DNA from 3 places in the Pantoea eucrina genome. Region 2 is predicted to be linked to each of the others. Evidence: riboswitches for the same ligand, from Rfam matches in the RefSeq annotation. Region 2 holds a riboswitch; each other region holds the start of a gene.
The links. Region 2 has a riboswitch for thiamine pyrophosphate ahead of thiB (thiamine ABC transporter substrate binding subunit). Riboswitches for the same ligand answer to the same signal wherever they lie in the genome.
Positions count from the first base shown of each region.

Region 1: another riboswitch for thiamine pyrophosphate. It lies ahead of thiD (bifunctional hydroxymethylpyrimidine kinase/phosphomethylpyrimidine kinase); the one in region 2 lies ahead of thiB (thiamine ABC transporter substrate binding subunit).
Region 3: another riboswitch for thiamine pyrophosphate. It lies ahead of thiC (phosphomethylpyrimidine synthase ThiC); the one in region 2 lies ahead of thiB (thiamine ABC transporter substrate binding subunit).

Region 1 is NZ_CP083448.1:2,139,869-2,145,800, reverse strand. Features, by position in the region: gene LAC65_RS10110 (GNAT family N-acetyltransferase) at 1-172, opposite strand, end outside; gene ahpC (alkyl hydroperoxide reductase subunit C) at 434-997, shown strand; gene ahpF (alkyl hydroperoxide reductase subunit F) at 1,069-2,637, shown strand; gene LAC65_RS10095 (hypothetical protein) at 2,694-2,897, opposite strand; TPP riboswitch at 3,088-3,184, shown strand; gene thiD (bifunctional hydroxymethylpyrimidine kinase/phosphomethylpyrimidine kinase) at 3,254-4,054, shown strand; tRNA gene LAC65_RS10085 (tRNA-Asn) at 4,113-4,188, opposite strand; gene LAC65_RS10080 (Gfo/Idh/MocA family protein) at 4,453-5,574, shown strand; gene yegS (lipid kinase YegS) at 5,648-5,932, opposite strand, start outside.
Region 2 is NZ_CP083448.1:546,048-551,979, reverse strand. Features, by position in the region: gene leuC (3-isopropylmalate dehydratase large subunit) at 1-32, shown strand, start outside; gene leuD (3-isopropylmalate dehydratase small subunit) at 36-641, shown strand; gene LAC65_RS02495 (MFS transporter) at 677-1,882, opposite strand; gene sgrR (HTH-type transcriptional regulator SgrR) at 2,139-3,800, shown strand; TPP riboswitch at 3,836-3,931, shown strand; gene thiB (thiamine ABC transporter substrate binding subunit) at 3,978-4,964, shown strand; gene thiP (thiamine/thiamine pyrophosphate ABC transporter permease ThiP) at 4,940-5,932, shown strand, end outside.
Region 3 is NZ_CP083448.1:173,370-179,301, reverse strand. Features, by position in the region: gene nudC (NAD(+) diphosphatase) at 24-797, opposite strand; gene LAC65_RS00800 (Rsd/AlgQ family anti-sigma factor) at 884-1,390, shown strand; TPP riboswitch at 1,469-1,569, shown strand; gene thiC (phosphomethylpyrimidine synthase ThiC) at 1,661-3,595, shown strand; gene thiE (thiamine phosphate synthase) at 3,592-4,236, shown strand; gene LAC65_RS00785 (aminotransferase-like domain-containing protein) at 4,399-5,856, opposite strand.

The DNA of each region.
Region 1 (5,932 bases), 1.6 Mb from region 2:
CGCGTTCGCCGCCGATCTCCGCTACCAGCACCGTTTCACCCAGGATCACCGCATCAAAATCCTCCAGCTGCCACGCATCACCGTTAAGCCACGTCCAGCTGTGCCGGCGCGCGGCGAGAAACAGCGTGCGCAGAAACGGGCGATCGCTCTCCTGAAAAGGTCGGATATTCACGTGCGGGGTCTCCTGAATCGCAAGCATCGCTTATGGCACGCGGTCATGCGTGCCAGCCTGTAAAAAAAATAGCAGTTTAGCCGCATTCTGAGAAAGCCTGTTATCGCCGCCGCTTTTCTGTGTAGAATGCCGCGGCAAGCCGCACCGGATCTGGTCTCGCTGCATTGATAGCTTTTGTTTATCTGATTGATAACGTCTGCGTATTAGCACCTGGCCTGAAAAAACTGTAGCCTGCATCACATCTTTTTAACGGAGGTCACTATGTCAATCATTAACACCAAAATTAAACCGTTCAAAAACGCAGCGTTCAAAAACGGCGAATTCATCGACGTAACCGAGAAAGACGTTGAAGGTAAATGGAGTGTTTTCTTCTTCTACCCGGCTGACTTCACCTTCGTATGCCCGACCGAACTGGGTGACGTTGCAGACCACTACGAAGAGTTCCAGAAACTGGGCGTAGATATCTACTCCGTTTCTACTGACACGCACTTTACCCACAAAGCCTGGCACGGTTCTTCCGAGACCATCGGTAAGATTCAGTATGCCATGATCGGCGATCCAACCGGCGCGCTGACCCGCAACTTTGAAATTATGCGTGAGGCAGAAGGTCTGGCCGATCGCGGTACGTTCATCGTTGACCCGGAAGGCATCATCCAGGCGATCGAAATCACTGCTGAAGGTATTGGCCGCGATGCCTCTGACCTGCTGCGCAAAGTGAAAGCTGCACAGTACGTGGCTTCTCACCCAGGCGAAGTTTGCCCGGCTAAATGGAAAGAGGGCGACGCCACGCTGGCTCCGTCACTGGACCTGGTCGGTAAAATCTAAGTTACCTGACGCCATTCGGTCTCTTTTTTATCGGGTGCTGCGGCACCCGATTTTCTTCACAGGAACTCACTATGCTCGACACCAATTTAAAAACCCAGCTTAAGGCTTACCTTGAGAAACTAACGAAACCGGTTGAGTTGATTGCTACCCTGGATGAGGGCACCAAATCTGCTGAGATCCGTACGCTGTTAGCAGATATTGCCGCGCTCTCTGACAAAGTCAGCTTCCGTGAAGAGAACGATCGTCCGGTACGCAAACCGTCGTTTCTGATCACCAACCCAGGCAGCCAGAGCGGTCCGCGCTTTGCCGGCTCGCCGATGGGTCATGAATTTACGTCACTGGTGCTGGCGCTACTCCAGACCGGTGGACACCCCTCTAAAGAGGCGCAGAGTCTGCTGGATCAGGTGATGTCACTTGATACCGATCTGCACTTTGAAACCTACTACTCGCTCTCCTGCCATAACTGCCCGGATGTGGTGCAGGCGCTGAACCTGATGGCGGTACTGAATCCGCGTATCAGCCACACCGCCATTGATGGTGGCGTGTTCCAGAATGAAATTACCGAGCGCAACGTCATGGGCGTGCCGGCCGTCTATCTGAACGGCAAAGAGTTTGGACAGGGCCGCATGAGCCTGGCCGAAATCGTCGGAAAAGTTGATACCAACGCTGACAAGCGTGCGGCAGAAGAGCTGAATAAGCGTGATGCTTATGAAGTCCTGATTATCGGCAGCGGTCCGGCAGGCGCCGCAGCGGCTATCTACTCCGCGCGTAAAGGTATTCGCACCGGCCTGATGGGCGAGCGTTTTGGTGGTCAGGTACTGGATACGGTAGATATTGAAAACTACATCTCTGTATCAAAAACAGAAGGGGCGAAGCTGGCGGGTTCACTGCGCGCGCACGTCGATGATTACGCGGTAGATGTGATTGACACACAGAGCGCGATTAAACTGATTCCCGCCGCGCAGGAAGGGGGATTGCACGCCATTGAAACCGCTTCCGGCGCGGTGCTGAAATCACGCAGCATCATCATCGCCACCGGCGCGCGCTGGCGCAACATGGGCGTACCGGGCGAAGATCAGTATCGCACCAAAGGCGTGACCTATTGCCCGCACTGCGACGGCCCGCTGTTTAAAGGCAAGCGTACCGCGGTTATCGGCGGCGGTAACTCCGGCGTGGAAGCGGCCATCGATCTGGCCGGTATTGTTGAGCACGTTACGCTGCTGGAGTTTGCCGGCGAAATGCGCGCTGACAAAGTGCTGCAGGATAAACTGCGCAGCCTGAAAAACGTCGACGTGATCCTTAACGCCCAGACCACCGAAGTTAAAGGCGACGGCAGCAAAGTCACCGGGCTGGCGTATCTGGATCGCACCACCCAGACCACGCACGAGCTGGCGCTGAGCGGCATCTTTGTTCAGATTGGTCTGCTGCCTAATACCGGCTTCCTTGAAGGCGCAGTAGAGCGCAACCGCATGGGTGAAGTGATTATCGATGCGAAGTGCGAAACCAGCCTGAAAGGCGTATTTGCCGCCGGCGACTGCACCACGGTGCCGTATAAGCAGATTATCATCGCCAGCGGCGAGGGCGCTAAAGCGTCACTCAGCGCCTTTGATTATCTGATCCGCACCCAGCCAGCACAGTAAATCTCGCTGTCCGGCCCGCGCCCCGCACCTTGCTGCGGGGCTTTTTTTGCGCTAAATCAGCCGAGCCAGCGGCGCGCTTCGCTATCGCTGAGGTCGCGGTAGTAGAGCTTATGCAGCTGCACACCACAGCTGCGACAGCGCGCGGTGATAAAGGTAGCCTGACAGTAACGTCCGGCAGGATTCAAGACGCCGTGGCGGCTGATGGTAATCTGATGCCAGCGGTGAGCGTGCGGAATAAGATGGCGCAGCAGGTTAAGCATGGTGATATCCGGCAGGGTGATCCGGCAGCAGATTAAGCATGCTGCCGCGTTGTCGCGGCTTGCGCTGTATCAATAAACCGGTCACTCCAGCGGTCTGTCTGCTTCTGCTACCGCGCAGATCAAGCTTTCTGCTCTCTGCGGCTTGCTTCGTGCGATCGCTTCCCCTAAGCTGCCGGTGTGTCGTAACAGACACCATGACTCGGGGTGCCCTTCTTTGTGAAGGCTGAGAAATACCCGTATTACCTGATCTGGATAATGCCAGCGTAGGGAAGTCAGATGCCTGCGCGCATTCGCCTTCCTGTACGCCTGACAGGAGCGCTATGATGACCCACCCTTCCTCTGTTTTACCGCGCGGCTTGCCCCGTATAAATGCCCTGACCATTGCCGGCACCGATCCCAGCGGCGGCGCGGGCATTCAGGCCGATCTCAAAACCTTTTCTGCGCTCAGCGCCTACGGCACCAGCGTTATTACCGCGCTGGTGGCGCAAAACACCTGTGGCGTACAGTCGGTCTGTTACATTTCACCGGCGTTTGTCGCCGCCCAGCTGGATTCGGTGCTGAGCGATATCCGTATCGATACGGCAAAAATCGGCATGCTGGCAGAGAGCGCTATTGTGGCGGTGGTGGCAGAGAAACTGGCGCGTGCGCGGCTGCCGTTTGTGGTGCTGGATACGGTAATGATTGCCAAAAGCGGCGATGCGCTGCTGGCGCCAGAGGCGGTGGCGGCGATGCGTGAGCGGCTGCTGCCGCAGGTTTCGCTGATCACGCCTAATCTGCCGGAAGCCGCGGCGCTGCTGGAAACAACACCTGCCCGCGATGAGCGCACCATGCAGCAGCAGGGGGAGGGGCTGCTCGATCTCGGCTGTGCCGCGGTGCTGATGAAAGGGGGACATCTGGAGGATGCGGAAAGCCCGGACTGGCTGATTACCCGCAGCGGACGTTTCCGCTTTACGGCCCCGCGCGTAGCGACGCGCCATACTCACGGCACCGGCTGTACCCTCTCGGCGGCGCTGGCAGCGCTGCGGCCGCGTCATGAGAGCTGGGCTGATACGGTGACGGCGGCAAAAGGCTGGCTGCAGCAGGCGCTACTGCAGGCCGATTCGCTGGAGGCAGGAAAGGGCATCGGGCCGGTGCACCACTTTCATCACTGGTGGTAGGGCGGATAACACGCAGGCATAAAAAAAGCAGCCTTACAGGCTGCTTTTTTTAAGAATCTGGCTCCTCTGACTGGACTCGAACCAGTGACATACGGATTAACAGTCCGCCGTTCTACCGACTGAACTACAGAGGAATTGTGTGGAACGGGGCGCATAATATCGGGCAGCCTGCTGCGTGTCAAAGCCCTTTTGCAAAATTTTTACTGACTGCTGAATAAACCGCCACTGCCTGACTTAATGTGAGGAATATCACCAAAGTACTGCAAAATTACAGCGGGATTTGTTGATTTTGTCGTGTGCTCCACATCAATGATCACAGATATTTCATTTCGCCATTGTGGCGCTAAAAAATGAAACATATATTCCGCGAAACCTCCTCCACTTTTCACGGGTGCAGCATGAACAGAGTCAGAATCGGAATGATCGGCAGCGGATATATCGGGCGGTGTCACGCTATCGCCTATGCGCAGGCGCCCACGGTGTTTGCCCTGAAAGGTGAGATCGTGCGGGAGATGCTGGCTGAAGTCGATCCGGCACTGGCGGCAAAGCAGGCGGCCACGTTTGGCTTCGCCCGCTCCACCGGCGACTGGCGCGAGCTGGTCAGCGATCCGCAGATCGACGTTGTCGATATCTGCGCGCCCAACTTCCTGCATAAAGAGATGGCGCTGGAGGCGATCCGCCACGGCAAACATGTCTACTCGGAAAAGCCGCTGTCGCTGAGCGTGGCGGATGCAGAGGAGATGGTGCAGGCGGCAGAGCGGGCGGGTGTAAAAACGCTGGTGGGTTTTAATTACATGAAAAATCCGACCAGCCAGCTGGCGCGGGAGATCATCGCGCGCGGCGAGATTGGTGAAGTGGTGCACTTTTACGGCACGCATAATGAAGATTACCTCGCCAGCCCGCAGACGCCGCTGGACTGGCACTGTCAGAAAAAACTGGCAGGGCTGGGCGCACTCGGCGATCTGGCCGCGCACATCGTCAATATGGCGCACTATCTGGTGGGCGACATTGAGGAGGTCAGTGGCGACATGATGACGGTAATCGCGCAGCGCCCCGACCCTAAAAATCCTGCGCGTCTGCTGCCGGTAGAGAATGAGGATCAGGCCAGCGCGCTGCTGCGCTTCAGCAATGGCGCGCACGGCGTGATTGAGACTTCACGTATTGCCTGTGGCAGCAAGATGGGGCTGACCTATGTGGTCACCGGCACCCGGGGTACGCTGCGCTATACCCAGGAGCGTATGGCCGAGCTGGCGCTCTATATCCACGACGAACCAGCCGGACGGCAGGGCTTTAAAACACTGCTCACCGGACCGGCGCATCCCGACTACGCCAGCTTCTGCGTCTCCGCCGGGCACGGTATCGGGTTTAACGATCAGAAAACCGTGGAGATCCGCGATCTGATCAACGGCATTGCGGCAGGCGATCGCATGTGGCCAGACTTTGCCGAAGGGTTACAGGTACAGAAAGTGCTGGAAGCCATCGCAGTTTCGGCGGCTGAGCGGCGCTGGATGAAGGTGTAACGCGGGAGGTTAAGCCGTTTGCCGGGCAAACCACCGGGTGCGTATCAAAGCGCACCCGGCGATGCCTGCGCCGTCAGGCCAGCAGCGCGCACTGGGGCGGCAGGCGACAGCTGAGCGCGCTTGGCAGCACGTCGATAGTAAACTCGCTGCCGCTCAGCGGCTCACCGTCCAGATTAAACGTCATCTCATGCGGCGAACGAATAGTCAGCGAGTTGAGCTGAGCTGACACAATATTGGGGTTCTCATCATCGCGCGTCAGCGAATGCAGCAGCGTTGGCAGTAGCTCCTGCGCGGTAACGATGCTGAGGTTAAGCTGACCATCGTTGATCAGCGCATCGGGGCAGAGGCGCTGTCCGCC
Region 2 (5,932 bases):
CCGATATTCGTGAACTGACTCAGGGAGCTTAAGCGATGGCGACTAAATTTACGCAGCACACCGGTATTGTCGCGCCACTGGATGCGGCCAACGTGGATACCGATGCCATTATTCCAAAGCAGTTTCTGCAGAAGGTCACCCGCACCGGCTTCGGTGCCCACCTGTTTCACGACTGGCGTTTTGACGATGATGCCGGCACACAGCCTACCGCCAGCTTTGTGCTTAACAAGCCTGAGTTTGCCGGTGCCAGCATTCTGCTGGCGCGCGAGAACTTCGGCTGCGGCTCCTCCCGTGAGCACGCCCCCTGGGCGCTGACCGACTTCGGTTTCCATGTCGTCATTGCGCCAAGCTTTGCCGATATCTTTTACGGCAACAGCTTTAACAATCAGCTGCTGCCGGTGCGACTGAGCGAAGAGGATGTTGACGCACTGTTCCGGCTGGTTGACGCCAGTCCGGACATGCGCTTTACGGTGGATCTGGAAGCACAGACGGTCACGGCAGGCGATAAGATCTATACGTTTGAGATCGACAGCTTCCGCCGCCACTGTATGATTAACGGTCTGGACAGTATCGGCCTGACGCTGCAGCATGAAGAGTCGATCGCGCGCTACGAGCAGCAGCAGCCCGCTTTCCTGCGATAATGATTAAACGCCGCTGCGTCAGGTAGCGGCACGCTTTACGCGCCGGCGATCTCCGTCGCCGGCTTCACATCGCGCACGCGCGCGACCAGCAGCAGCGCCAGCACGGACATGCCCAGCGCCACCTGATAAACCGATTCATGCCCGAAGCGCTCGCTCAGGATCCCCTGCAGCAGCCCGGCCACGATCAGCCCGGTGGAGATGGAGGTGGTAAACAGCGTTGTTGCCGCGCCCGCCCGGCCGGGCATCAGATCCTGAAACCAGAGCATGCCAATACCGGCGATAATGCCGATAAAAGCGGCGTTAAACAGCTGCAGCAGCATCAGCGCAGTTTTTGAGGTAAACAGCACCAGCCCGAGATAAAAGAGAATTGCTGCCACGCCCGCCACCAGCATCAGCGCACGCTTGCCGACGCGCTTCGCGTAAAAGCCCGCCAGCAGCATAATCGGGATCTCCAGGCCGGCGGCCGTTCCCATCAGCAGGCCCGCCAGCTTTTCCGGCAGCCCCAGCGTGTTGCTCATGTAGAGCGGCATATCAATAAAGTACATGGTGTTGCACGCCCACATGATTACTGAGGCGATAAACAGCAGCATCACCTGCGCATCTTTCCACGGGCTGACCTGCAGCAGCAGCTGCTCCGGCGTCGCCACCACGCGCGGTACCGACGGCAGGCCGCGCCAGATCAGCAACATACTCAGTAAAAACATGCCCGCCACCACGGCAAACAGCGTGACGAAACCGAAATTGAGCGCCAGCGCAAATGAGAGCGGCGGACCGATGACCCACGCCAGCGACAGCTGCGCCCGCATCACCGAACTGAACATCACCACTTCACGCGCTGATGCGTCCGCGTACTCCCGCGCCAGCGCAAATATCTGCGGCATTGAGACGCTGGCCAGCGCGGAGAGCAGCACGCCCAGGCTTATCAGCGTGGCGTAGTGACGGTTAAACGCAAACAGCAGCGCGTTCAGAATGGCCATCAGGCAGCAAAAGAGGATCAGGTGGCGCCGGTCGCCGCGCGTGTCGGAGCGCTTTGCTACCAGCATACTGATCACAATGCCGCCGAGTGCGTTAATGGTGAAAAAGAGCCCGACCCAGAAGGGGCGTACCTGCACCTCGCGGGTCAGAAACAGGCTGAGGGTCGGTGCCTGCAGCGCACCCGCAACGCCCGCCATAAAAGTGACAACCATAAAAGCGAGATAGACCGGATCGGGGCGGCGCTGCCGCGTTAACAGCGACTTCATGCAGAAATCCCTTTGGAAAAAACAGAAAAGAGTAGCGAAAGAGCGTAGACGATTTCACACCGCTATGAAAAAAGCCAGCAGAGAAAAATCTGCTGGCGGTGTAATTGCACCCTACTCAGAAAAATGTGCCACACGGGCGACACAGCTGGTTGAGCGCCACCCGGATCGGGTGCCTCCCGCTCTTCCATTGAGTGGCAGTATGCCTCTATTATAGGGCAATAAATACTGAGCGAAATCGCCACGGAGTTCCCCTTTTATGTCTTCGGCCCGTCTGCAGCAGCAATTTATTCGTCTCTGGCAGCAGTGTGAAGGTCAGGATCGGGCGACAACGCTTGATGCACTGGCCAGCAGTCTGCACTGTTCGCGGCGCCATATGCGCAACCTGCTTCAGGCGATGCAGCGTGAAGGCTGGCTGACCTGGCAGGCTGAGGCGGGACGCGGAAAGCGTTCGCAGCTGCGCTTCCGCTGTACCGGTCTGGCGCTGCAGCAGCAGCGTGCAGAAGCGCTGCTGGAGCAGGACGGTATTGACCAGCTGGTTCAGCTGGTTGGCGACAAAGCGCAGGTGCGGCAGATGATTGCCGCCCACCTGGGCCGCAGCGTGCGTCAGGGAAAACATATTCTGCGCGTGCTTTACTACCGTCCGCTGCAGAACCTGCTGCCCGCCTCGCCGCTGCGCCGCTCGGAAACGCATCTGGCCCGCCAGATCTTCAGCGGCCTGACGCGCATAAATGAGGAAAACGGGGAAATTGAACCCGATATTGCTCATCACTGGCAGCAACTCTCCGCGCAGCAGTGGCGCTTTTATCTGCGTCCGGCCATCCGCTTTCATCACGGGCGCGAGCTGGAGATGGCAGATATTCTTGATTCGCTGCAGCGCAGCGCCGCTCTGCCGCTGTTTGCGCATATCTCGCAGCTGCACTCGCCGGCGCCCTGGACGCTGGATATCACTCTGACCCAGCCTGACAGCTGGCTGCCATGGCTGCTGGGCAGCGTCAGCGCCATGATCCTGCCGCGCGAATGGCCGTCCCTGCCCGACTTTGCCCGTCAGCCTGCCGGCTGCGGCCCTTACAGCGTGGTACGCAATCAGCAGACGCAGCTGAAAATTGCCGCGTTTGATGACTACTTTGGTTACCGGGCGCTGATTGACGAAGTCTCAATCTGGGTGCTGCCGGAAGTCAGTGACGAGCTGGTCTACTCTGGCGTAAAACTGCAGGGCAGCGAGGCGGATGAGATAGCGGAAGAGAGCCGTCTGGAGGAGGGCTGCTACTTCCTGCTGTTTGACCAGCGCTCCGCCTGGGGACGCCATGCCCGGTTCCGCCGCTGGGTCAGCGATCTGCTTAATCCGATTACCCTGCTGCATCATGCCGATCCCGGCTATCAGCGTTACTGGTTTCCTGCCTGGGGCCTGCTGCCGCGCTGGCACCATCGCCGCGATCTGCGGGCGGCGGACAAGCCGGAAGGTCTGACCCGGCTGACGTTAAGCTGGTACAGCGACCACGTCGAGCATGAAGGCATCGCCAGCGCGCTGCGTCCCCTGCTGGCGCAGCAGGGGGTGGAACTGATCACCCGGGTGGTGAGCTACGAAGCGTGGTTTGCCGGCGCCGGAGAGAGCGATATCTGGCTCGGCAGCGTTAACTTCACCCTGCCGCTGGAGTATGCGCTGTTTGCGCAGCTCTATGAGCTGCCGCTGATGCAGCACTGCATTCCGCTGGCGTGGCATGAGGATGCTGCGCGCTGGCGTGAGAAACGCCTGCCGCTGGCTGAGTGGGCGCGCCAGCTGGTAGATCAGGACTGGCTGCATCCGCTGTTTCACCACTGGCTGCTGCTGGAAGGCCAGCGCAGCATGCGCGGCGTACGGCTGAATACGCTGGGCTGGTTCGATTTTAAATCTGCCTGGTTTGCGCCGCCGGCGTTATGACGCTTTCACGCCGTGGCGGAAATGTCTACACTAAGCCGTTCTCAACGGGGTGTCTGCGTCGTCAGGCTGAGAGAAACCCGTCGAACCTGATCCGGTTAATACCGGCGTAGGGATTTGAGATGTGCCAGCCTCAGATCCTTTGCGACTCACTCATATCCTCTCCTTAAGGAGCGCAAAGTGTTAAAGAACGTTCTGCCTGTCCTGCTGCTGTTGTCCGCACCGGTATTCGCCGCCAGACCGCTACTGACCGTCTATACCTATGATTCGTTCGCTGCTGAATGGGGCCCTGGGCCGGCGGTAAAGAAAGCGTTTGAAGCGGAGTGCGGCTGCGAGCTGCGCTACGTGGCGCTGGAGGATGGCGTCTCGCTGCTCAACCGTCTGCGCATGGAAGGGAAAAACAGTAAAGCGGACGTTGTGCTGGGACTGGATAACAACCTCCTGCAGGCGGCGGAGAAAACCGGCCTGTTTGCTAAAAGTCAGGTCGATACCGCGGCGCTGCAGCTGCCTGAGCGCTGGCAGAACGACACCTTTGTTCCTTTCGATTACGGCTACTTCGCCTTTGTGTATGACAAAAACCGCCTGAAGAATCCGCCCGCAAGCCTGCAGGAGCTGGTTGAAAGCCCGGAGAAATGGCGCGTTATCTATGAAGATCCGCGTACCAGTACGCCAGGCCTCGGCCTGCTGCTCTGGATGCAAAAAGTGTTTGGCGATCGCAGCGACGCGGCGTGGCAGAAGCTGGCGGCGAAAACCGTTACCGTCACTAAAGGATGGAGTGAAGCGTACGGCCTGTTTCTCAAGGGCGAAGGCGATCTGGTGCTGAGCTATACCACGTCGCCCGCTTACCACATTATTGAAGAGAAGAAAGAGAACTACGCTGCTGCCACCTTCAGTGAGGGGCACTACCTGCAGGTCGAAGTCGCCGCCCGGCTGGCCGGCAGTAAACAGCCAGCGCTGGCACAGCGTTTTATGCAGTTTATCGTCAGCCCCGCTTTCCAGCAGACGATCCCCACCGGCAACTGGATGTACCCGGTGATCAAAAGCGATTTGCCGGCTGGCTATCGGGCGCTGAACGTGCCGCAAAAAGCGCTGCAGTTTTCACCGGCAGAAGTGGCTGACCAGCGCGCCGCGTGGATCAGCGCCTGGCAGCGGGCTGTCAGCCGCTGATGCCCGGCTGGCTGATACCCGGCGCGCTGAGCGCGCTGCTGCTGTGCGCCGTGGCGCTGCTCGCTCTGGGGGCGCTGCTGACGGCGGCCCCGCTGCCGGACATGCGCAGCCTGCTCAGTGACAGCTATCTGCACCACGTGCTGGCGTTCTCATTTGAGCAGGCGCTGCTCTCGGCACTCTGCTCCGTGCTGCCGGCCGTGCTGCTGGCGCGCGCGCTCTATCGCCGCTGCTTTCCTGGCCGCGCGCTGCTGCTGCGTTTATGTGCGATGACGCTGGTGCTGCCGGTGCTGGTGGCGGTATTTGGCCTGCTGAGCGTCTACGGCCGCAGCGGCTGGCTGGCACAGCTCTGCACGCTGCTGGGTATTCCCTACCACTTCTCTCCCTATGGCCTGCAGGGTATTTTGCTGGCGCACGTCTTTTTTAACCTGCCGCTGGCCACGCGCATGCTGCTGCAGGCGCTGGAGAGCATTCCGCCGGAGCAGCGTCAGCTGGCGGCTCAGCTTGGGCTGCGCGGCTGGAATCTGTTCCGGCTGCTGGAGTGGCCCTGGCTGCGTCGCCAGATCCTGCCGACCGCGGCGCTGATCTTTATGCTCTGCTTTGCCAGCTTCGCCACGGTGCTGGCGCTGGGCGGCGGGCCACAAGCGACCACGCTGGAGCTGGCGATCTACCAGGCGCTGAGCTTTGATTACGATCCCGGCCGCGCCGCGCTGCTGGCACTGCTGCAGCTCAGCTGTTGTCTGCTGCTGGTGCTGCTCAGTCAGCGCTTCAGTAAAGCGATCCCTGCCGGCAGTCAGACGCTGCAGGGCTGGCGCGATCCGCAGGATAGCGGGTTTGCACGCGTCAGCGACACGCTGCTGATTGCTCTCGCGCTGCTGCTGCTGCTGCCTCCGCTGGCAGCGGTGGTGGTCGATGGCGTGCGCGGCGGTGTGGCCGGCGCACTGCAGCAGCCGGCGCTCTGGCAGGCCACG
Region 3 (5,932 bases), 370 kb from region 2:
CTAAGGGCGTCAGTGTAGCATTTTCATGCCACGCTGGCGCGACACAGCGCCACGGTGTCCTCAATCAGGCGCCGGGCCACGGTGCCTGGCGGCGGCAGCTGGGGCAGCGCATCAAAGCGATACCAGCCCGCATCCAGCAGCTCTTTTCCATCGTGCTGCAGCTCGCCATCCTCATACTCAGCCATAAATGCCGTCATCAGCGAATGGGGAAATGGCCACGGCTGCGAGGTCACGTAGCGCACGTTTTTTACCCGTACGTTACTCTCCTCCATGACCTCACGCGCCACTGCCTGCTCCAGCGTTTCGCCTACTTCAACGAAGCCGGCCAGCACCGTATAGATGCTGTTGCGATGGCGGGCGTGATTGGCCAGCAGGATCTCGTCGCCGCGGCGAATCGCCACAATGATGCAGGGCGCAATCTGCGGATAGTAACGTTCGCGGCAGTGGGTACAGAGGCAGGCAAACTCACGCGGGCTGATGCGCATTTCATGGCCGCAGTAGCCGCACCAGCGGTGGGAACGGTAAAATTCAGCCAGCTGCACCCCCCGGCCGGCGAGCTGAAACAGTCCGGTATCCTGATCGATAACCTGCCGGACCGAGCCCATATTTTCCGGACGCGACGCCTGGATCAGCCAGACGTTTTCGCCCAGCCACTCACCGATAAGTATGCCGTGCTGGCCTGCAAGACCAAAATCTGCCGCTAAGCCGTGCGGCAGCTCACCCTGCGGCAACCAAAGTTTCTGTTCAGAGCTGACAATCCACCAGCCAGCGTCTACGCTTGAGATCTCACGTTGCATCTTATTCGTTGTCCTTAGCGTCGCACGGCACGCTGAAAGTCTGATGTTAAGTGTAATGAACAACTATAACTCACCGGGAGCCTCATATGCTTACCCAGTTAGATAATCTGACCAGGCGTGTCGGTGGCGGTAATGAATTAGTCGACACGTGGTTACGTGCGCGTCGAAATCTGCTTGTCACTTACTATGAATTGATTGGCATCAAGCCGAATAAAGAAGCGCTGGCGGCACTGAACGAGCAGGCACTGGATGATTTCTGCCATACGCTGGTGGACTATCTCTCAACCGGCCACTTCAGTATGTATGAGCGCATTATCAAAGATCTGCAGGGCGACAGTCCGCTGGTTGCTGCTGCGCATCTCTATCCGGCGCTTGAAAGCAATACCGATCGCATCATGCAGCTCTATGACAGCCATCTGCAGCAGGCGATCACGGATGAAAACTGCGTTGAATTCCAGCAGGCGCTTTCTGAAGTAGGCGAAACGCTGGCGTCGCGCTTCTCGCTAGAAGATAAACTGATTCAGATGGCGTGGGATAACCAGCTGGTTTCTCCGCCGGTAGCAAACGACAGCGTTATCGCGCGTCCGGCCTGATCCTGCTGCAGTTGTAAAATCCTTGTTATTCCGTAAAAGCCCACTTATGCTGACCGGGCTTTTATTGTTTTAAACAGAAACACCTTGTCGGAGTGCCCCCCGGGGCTGAGACCGTTAATTCGGGATCCGCGGAACCTGATCAGGTTAGTACCTGCGAAGGGAACAAGAGTAGCTATTATCAGCGCGCGATTGGATTTTACCTGTCTGCAGGCGCTGTTACTCCTTCCGGACTCCGGACAAGCAACTTCCACTGACTTCAGGAATTTTGCTATGTCTGCTGCTAAACCTTCTCGTCGTGAACAGCGCGCGCAAGCGCAGGATTTTATCAACTCGCTGCAGGGCACTGCCTTTCCCAACTCACAGCGTATCTGGATCGCCGGCAGCCGCGCCGACATTCGCGTGCCGATGCGTGAAATCCAGCTCAGCCCCACCCATACCGGCGGCACCAAAGCGGACCCGCAGTACGAAATCAATGAGCCGGTTCCGGTCTATGACACCGCTGGCGCCTATGGCGATCCGCAGGCCACTATCGATGTGCATCAGGGACTGGCAAAGCTGCGCGCCGCGTGGATAGACGAGCGTGATGACAGTGAACCGGTTACGCAGCGCAGTTCCGCTTATACACAGCAGCGTCTGGCCGATGAGGGACTGGACCACCTGCGCTTTGAATCGCTACCTTCTCCGCGCCGGGCAAAACCTGGCCGCTGCGTCACGCAGCTGTACTACGCCCGTCAGGGCATAGTGACGCCGGAGATGGAGTTTATTGCGATACGTGAAAATATGGGGCGCGAACGCATTCGTAGCGAAGTTCTGCTGCAGCAGCATCCGGGCGAAGCCTTTGGCGCGCACCTGCCGGCGAATATCACCGCAGAATTTGTGCGCGATGAAGTCGCCAGCGGGCGCGCCATTATTCCGTCAAATATCAACCACCCCGAATCGGAACCGATGATTATTGGCCGTAATTTTCTGGTGAAAATCAACGCCAATATCGGCAACTCTGCGGTCAGCTCCTCGATTGAAGAGGAGGTGGAAAAGCTGGTGTGGTCCACGCGCTGGGGTGCCGATACCGTGATGGACCTCTCCACCGGCCGCTACATTCATGAAACGCGCGAGTGGATCCTGCGCAACAGCCCGGTTCCCATTGGCACCGTCCCGATCTATCAGGCCCTGGAAAAGGTGAATGGCATCGCTGAAAACCTTAACTGGGAAATTTTCCGCGATACCCTGCTGGAGCAGGCGGAGCAAGGCGTCGACTACTTCACTATTCATGCCGGCGTGCTGCTGCGCTATGTGCCGATGACGGCCAGACGTCTGACCGGTATCGTGTCGCGCGGCGGCTCAATCATGGCGAAATGGTGTCTGTCACATCATCAGGAGAGTTTTCTCTATCAGCATTTCCGCGATATCTGTGAAATCTGCGCCGCTTATGACGTGGCCCTCTCGCTGGGCGATGGCCTGCGCCCGGGATCGATTCAGGATGCCAACGATGAGGCGCAGTTTGCAGAACTCAGAACGTTAGGCGAGCTGACCAAAATCGCCTGGGAGTATGACGTGCAGGTGATGATTGAAGGTCCGGGCCATATCCCGATGCAGATGATCCGGCGCAACATGACCGAGCAGCTCGACCACTGCCATGAAGCGCCCTTTTATACGCTTGGCCCGCTGACCACCGATATCGCACCGGGCTATGACCACTTCACCTCCGGTATTGGCGCGGCGATGATTGGCTGGTTTGGCTGCGCCATGCTCTGCTATGTAACGCCTAAAGAGCACCTCGGGCTGCCCAATAAAGAGGATGTCAAGCAGGGGCTTATTACCTACAAGATCGCCGCGCACGCCGCCGATCTGGCCAAAGGGCATCCGGGGGCGCAGATCCGCGATAACGCTATGTCCAAAGCGCGCTTTGAATTCCGCTGGGAAGATCAGTTTAACCTCGCGCTGGATCCGCATACTGCCCGCGCCTACCACGATGAGACGCTGCCGCAGGAATCGGGCAAAGTCGCGCACTTCTGTTCTATGTGCGGGCCGAAGTTCTGCTCAATGAAAATTACCCAGGAAGTGCGGGAGTTTGCGGCGCGCCAGCAGGCTGAGGCACAGCCGGTTGAAGTGGCTGAAGCGGGAATGGCAGAGATGTCTGAGACATTCCGCCGCCGCGGAGGTGAACTCTATCATCCTGCTGATGCGATCGGTAAGGAGAAAGCATGACAACCGCGTTTGCTGCTACTGCCCCGCAGCTGGGACTCTATCCGGTGGTTGACAGCGTCAGCTGGATCGAACGCCTGCTGGCCGCCGGGGTACGCACGATCCAGCTGCGCATCAAAGATCTGCCGGATCGGGATGCAGAAGACGCGGTGCGTGAAGCGATTGCGCTGGGCCGGCATTATCACGCACGGCTGTTCATTAATGATTACTGGCGTCTGGCCATTGCGCATCAGGCATATGGCGTACACCTGGGTCAGGAGGATCTGGAGGTAGCGGATCTGCAGGCGATTCAGCAGGCGGGCCTGCGGCTGGGCATCTCAACGCATGATGACGCAGAGCGGGAGCGCGCGGTGGCACTGCGCCCCTCCTATATCGCACTGGGGCACATCTTCCCCACGCAAACCAAGCAGATGCCGTCTGCGCCGCAGGGAGTGGTCCGGCTGCAGCAACACCTGCCGCATTTGCAGGGTATTCCTGCGGTCGCTATCGGCGGCATTTCACTGGCGCGCGTGCCTGAGGTGCTGGCGACCGGTGTCGGCAGCGTGGCAGTTGTCAGCGCCATCACGCAGGCGGCTGACTGGCGTGCGGCCACCGCTGACCTGCTGCGGCTGGTGGGAAGCGGAACGCCGATCGCGCAGGCCTGAAAATTGATGTAACCCGCGCAGAAATGGCGCAAGCCGGCACGCAGGGATAGTCAGCAGGCCTCGTCTGCGCGTCTGAAACCGTTACAGTACGTCTTGCCCGCTGTGGTTTGCAGCGGGCCAGGGCTGGTTCCCCTTCTCTCCCTCCAGCCCTGCCTTTCCGGTTTACTCCGCCAGCAGCTGCTCCGCCTGATGCCTGTCGCTGCTGCACGCCTGCATGGCGCGCTCCACCGCCGTTCCCAGCCGCGCCAGCGCCTGCTCCGTCTGTTCATTCATGGGCAAGCCGTAATTGAGTCGCAGACAGTTCCGGTATTTACCCGCAGCGGAAAACAGAGAACCCACGGCGACCTGCAGGCAGGCCTCGCGCAGCTCGGCATTAAGCCGCACCGCATCAAACGCCTCCGGCAGCTCAATCCACATCAGAAACCCACCCTGCGGGCGCGATACGCAGATGCCGCAGGGAAAGTAGTGCCGCACCCAGCAGCTGAATGTTTCATAGTTGCGCTGATACACCTGGCGCATACGGCGCAGATGCGGGAGATAGTGGCCCTGGCGAATAAACTCCGCCACGGTGTGCTGCGGCAGCGTGGCCGTGGATCCGGTGCCGATATATTTCATATGCAGCACCCTGTCGCGATAGCGGCCCGGTGCCACCCAGCCCACCCGCAGCCCCGGTGCCAGCGTTTTTGAAAATGAGCTGCAGAGCAGTACGCGGCCATCCATGTCGAGCGATTTGAGCGTGACAGGACGCGGGTAGTCCCATGCCAGCTCGCCATAAACATCATCCTCTATGATGGCGGCATCAACCCGCTGCGCCAGCGCCAGCAGCGCCCGCTTGCGCGCTTCCGGCATAATAAAACCCAGCGGATTATTGCAGTTTGGCACCACCACTACGGCTTTGATTGGCCACTGCTCAAACGCCAGCTCCAGCGCCTCAAGACTGATCCCGGTGACTGAGTCGGTCGGGATTTCAATCACCCTGATCCCCAGTCCGCGCAATGTCTGCATCGTGCCATGAAACGCGGGCGACTCTACCGCAATGATGTCACCCGGCGCACAGACGGCGCGAATTGAAACCGACAGCGCCTCATGGCAGCCGGTGGTGATCACAATATCCTCTGCCGTCAGCTGACAACCGCTGTCGATGGTCAGGCGCGCCACCTGCTCGCGCAGGGCGCTGACGCCGAGCAGACTGTCATAGTTGAGCAGTTCAGTCTGCTGTTTCTGCGCCAGCCGGCTCATGATTTTCCACAGCGGTTTCAGCGTGGGCTGCGTCAGATCGGGCATGCCGCTGCCCAGCTGCATCACGTCACCGCTGGTGCGACTGCTGAGGAGTTCCAGCACGGAATCCCACTGCGTAACCTCTACCGGCCGCTGTACCGGGCGCGTCAGCGCAGGCACAGGCGGGGTCGCTTTATGCGTGGCAACAAAATAGCCGGATCGCGGCTGCGGTACGATCAGCTGCTTCTCTTCCAGCAGGTGATATGCCTGCTGCACGGTGCTGATACTGACTCCATGCTCGCTACTCAGAGTGCGTACTGAAGGCAGGCGTTCACCGCTGCGATAAAGCCCCTGCTCAATCCGATCGGAGAGCAGGCAGGCCAGATGCTTATAGCGCGTCATTGTATGCTCCTGGTAACAAATCCATCTAAAAAACCAGTACAGATAAGCGCTACTTTTAGCATTCAGAGAGGACAAA